DNA from 2 places in the Eubacterium segne genome. Region 2 is predicted to be linked to the other one. Evidence: riboswitches for the same ligand, from Rfam matches in the RefSeq annotation. Region 2 holds a riboswitch; the other holds the start of a gene.
What was found. Region 2 has a riboswitch for cobalamin ahead of H8S00_RS08900 (autotransporter outer membrane beta-barrel domain-containing protein). Riboswitches for the same ligand answer to the same signal wherever they lie in the genome.

Region 1: another riboswitch for cobalamin. It lies ahead of H8S00_RS07385 (DUF4430 domain-containing protein); the one in region 2 lies ahead of H8S00_RS08900 (autotransporter outer membrane beta-barrel domain-containing protein).

Annotation. Positions count from the first base shown of each region.
Region 1 is NZ_JACOOZ010000004.1:218,488-220,684, forward strand. It holds gene H8S00_RS07380 (DUF4430 domain-containing protein) at 1-50, opposite strand, end outside; gene H8S00_RS07385 (DUF4430 domain-containing protein) at 168-1,265, opposite strand; cobalamin riboswitch at 1,293-1,502, opposite strand; gene H8S00_RS07390 (nucleoside recognition domain-containing protein) at 1,540-2,154, opposite strand.
Region 2 is NZ_JACOOZ010000005.1:230,634-232,830, forward strand. It holds gene H8S00_RS08900 (autotransporter outer membrane beta-barrel domain-containing protein) at 1-864, opposite strand, end outside; cobalamin riboswitch at 1,018-1,235, opposite strand; gene H8S00_RS08905 (ribonuclease H-like domain-containing protein) at 1,311-2,197, shown strand, end outside.

The DNA.
Region 1 (2,197 bases), on a different contig from region 2:
AATACAGCAATTAAAACAAACAATATTGCCTTTTTTAAATAATATTTCATCTTTTCACCTTGGTTTACATAATTTTATGAATTTAGTTTCATAATAAAGTTTATCGGAAGGAACTTTATTAAACTTCCTTCCGATATTTAAGTCTGATTCTAATATGTTTTTATAATTTATTTTTTGATTTTAACAGCTTTAACCTTGCTCCATCTTCCATAGTATTTAATACCATTAACCTTCTTGTAAGCACGAACTGTTACATAACATTTCTGATTCTTTTTAAATTTCTTAGTTGTTAAGGTGTTCTTCTTTGTAGACTTAACTACCGCCTTTTTGAATTTCTTATTGTTAGAATATTTGTACTGGTATCCTGTAACACCTTTGATTTTCTTAACAGCTACTTTTGCCTTAAGTCCCTTAACATTCTTAATTCCCTTAACAGAAGCCTTTGTAACAGTTGTTTTCTTTACAAAATCCTTCTGAACATTCTTAAGCTTTATTAATTCATTCTTAACCTCTGTCTCTGAAGGATTGTACTTTTCAAGAACTTTAATTGCATTGTTATATTCTACCTTTACATTAGCATCCTTCATCATTGTCTTGTTATTTACAAGAGTTGCTGCTTCCTTTATAAGTTCATCCTTGTTAGCAAAGGTTACTTTCTTAATTCCTGTATAGCTTTCTGTGTCGCTTCCAATATCTGCACCGTAACCATATACTGAGAACTGCCATCTGATAACGTCACCGTCTTTAACAGGTGTTGAAGCTGCTCCTTCATTAGAAAATACATTATTTATGGTAAACATCCAGCCTGCCATTGTATGATATGAAGAACTTCCAAGGCCTTTGTTTGCGTATGAGTTTCCATCATTTGCTGTGTTAGTTGGTGCTTTAACAGGATTTGGATTGCCCCAAACTGTTGTGTCAGGCATTGCAGATATTTCTGCCGGAATGTTTATCTTGCCTGTATCTGCATTTTCAATGCTTGCAAGGTATCCATTGTCATCGTACTTAAATCCCTTTGCATCCATAACTCTCTTAAATACAGTATCTACTGTATCTCCATTCTGGATTTCTACCTGAACCGGTCTTACAAGATATCCCTGACCTATGGTAATTCGCTCAACAGTCATTGTTACAGTTCCTGTTTTTGCAACATTCTCAGCAGCAATAACAGCATTATCTGTTGTTTTAGCCGGCGTTGCCACTCCTGCCACTACCAACATACATGAAAGTAAAATGGCCAAAAATTTCCTTGTTATCTTATTCATTTGTTCCTCCTTCTTCGCCTTGCCTGCGAAATCCGGACAACTGTGTTGACGTATCCTGACTTTAGTTCAACCTACTAAAAGCGCCTTCCGGTTTTATCCGTGGCATAATGCTTTTTTCGTCCCTATTACAGTAGAGAAAGACTGTGCCGGATTTTCACCGGACTTCCCTTAAACTGAAAATTTTCCCTTACATAATCTATATTGGATTTTCTTCAGACCACAGTTATTCCATGTATTTTTTACGTTCCTATTCTATAACACCCCCTATTTCCTGTCAATTTACTTTTCCCTTTAAGGTACATTTACACATTATTTTACAAAAAATAATTCCCACCACTGTGCTTATGGTTGTGGCGAGTATTGCCGGTGCTACAATTGATGCAGGATTAGCAGAGCCGTATTGGCTTCTGTATGCAATCATATTTACGGGAATTAATTGAAGTGATGATATGTTAAGTACCAGAAATGTACACATTTCATTTGTGGAAATGTGACCGGGAATTATCCGCCCCTTTTGAGGTACCGGGTCTGCTGCAAGTTCCTCCATTGCCTTAAGACCTGCCGGGGTTGCTGCCCACCCCAGTCCAAGAATATTTGCTATTATATTGGTTGTAATGTGGGTCCGTGCTTTGTGATTAACGGGAAGTTCCGGAAACATCCACTTTATTGCCGGCTCTAACATTTTTTCAGCCTTTGCTATAAGTCCGCTTTTTTGTGCCACTTCCATAAATCCCATCCACATGCTCATTATCCCCAGCATTGTAATACACAGTTTAACCGATTCCTCCGCTGACTCAATGGCACCGTTTCCCACCTGTTCTATGTTTCCTGTCAAAAGTCCATATACCACACCAATAATAATCATAAATGCCCATATATAATTAAGCATAAATTTACCTCTTAAATGGTTGTTAATTAATAATATGATGGAA
Region 2 (2,197 bases):
AGAGATTTTAAAGCCATAAACATTTGAATTTATCCCTTCAAGATAATAGCATTTTTCAAAAGAAACATAGGCATTAATATATCCTATAACTGCACCATTTTGAGTTTTTTCCGTAACCACACCGGTTGTATAACTGTTTTTTACTGTTGATACATTGTTTGTGGTACCATATCCATAACCGACTAATCCACCTGAATATATTGTTTTGGTTGCTGTTGTAGTAACACTTCCTGTGTTATAGCAGTTGTCAATTGATGTGTATGTTTTAATTTCACCTGTTATACCTGAAACTCTTGCTCCACCGGTAATGTCACCTGCATTATAACTGTTTGTAATGGTTGTATTTTCAGAATATCCTGTGATTCCGGCAATGTTTTTCGCTTTTTTGTTTGTAACATTTATAGTTGCTTCGTTACCACAATTTGTAATGGTTGTATTAACTGCTTTAGCCACAATACCTGCATCAAATCCAAGAGTTGATGTAACATTTCCCTTAACTACAAGGTTTTTAATTGTGGCACCATTAGTCTGACCGATTAATCCCTGATAAGTTTTCTGAGCGTTAATATCTAATGTTACGCTATGTCCGTCACCGTCAATTGTTCCCGTAAAAGCATCAGGTAAAGTATTATCACCCTGACCTATTGTTTCAGTAACATTTTCAATGTCACTAGTAAGAATGTAATTTCCATCTAATGGATATTCAGCATCCTTGCCGATTTTGGCCCACTGAGTGGCGTCTGATATTTCAATTACATTTGATGTATCATCAGCTTTGGTGTAAGTTATACTTACATTTGAAAATGCTAATGCAATGGTAAGAGCAATTGAAATAACCTTTTTGGTTGTGTTGTTTCGTCTCATTTTCGTTCTCCTTCAATTAGTAAAATAGTAAGAGTAACACGAAAAAAGCCCTAAAGCGTATGCTCTAGGGGTGCGATAAATCTTATATATGCAAAATAAAGGCAACAAAATAAAGCCTTTTTGCAATAGAAGCCCTTTATCAATTCCCCGTGATATAACTCCAAACTCTATGCAGGTCTCCTGGCTTACACATCATCACTTTTATTTACCTTCCCGGTTGCCCAGTGGCGATTAAAAATCATACATGAATAACATGCCGCATAAATATGCGAATAAAAATTCCGTGCTTACAGTGGCGGGACCGTGCAGGATTTCCACCTGCTTCCCTCTTAGCTGATTTTTACATCAGAACATAAAGTCCATATGATATTTTTTAACATCACGGGTAATTTTAGCATTGTGCAATTAGATTGTCAACTAACGTAAAAATATGTTAAAATATGCTTATGTTAGTAATAAGAGATAAAGCAAATATAAAAATTGACTACCCGGTTTCAACGATTGCAAATCCTGATAAAACAATATTTTTTGATATTGAAACAACGGGATTTTCAAGAAAATACTGTAATGTTTATTTAATAGGCTGTATGTATTTTTCTAATAATGAATTAATGTATGCCCAGTGGCTGGCTGAGAATTTTAATGATGAGGCAAATGTTCTTATGGCGTTCCACAAATTTTTAAAGGGATTTAACACCATTATTCATTTTAATGGAAATGCTTTTGATATTCCTTTTGTTAAAGAAAGAGGTGAGAAATACAACTTAGACTTTGATTTTGACAGATTTAACAGCATAGATATTTATAAACCTCTGTCGAAATTAAATCATATATTAAATCTGGAAAACCAAAAGCAGAAAACCTTTGAAAAAGCATTAAACATAAAACGTACTGATCCTTTTTCAGGTGGGGATTTAGTAGAGATCTTTAAGCATTATGTAGAATCAAAAGATGATAGGCTTATTTTCCCCCTTCTGCTACATAATCGTGAAGATGTTATTAATATGGGAAAATTAATATCCCTTTTATCTGTAAAAGATGTGTTTGATGGGAAATTTCATATTCAGGAATATTCCATTAACGAATATACAAATGTTGAAGGGGACATAGAAAAAGAATTAAGAATTAATATTTCATTTGAAAACAGGATTCCGCTAAAAATTATATATAACAAAGATTACCTTCATTTTTCTGCCATAGATGATAGAGGATATATAACCGTTAAAATCATAAATGGAACCTTTAAGTATTTTTTTTCCAATTCGAAGGATTACTATTATCTGCCTTTAGAGGATAAGGCAATTCATAAAAGTATTGCTTCTTTTGTGGATAA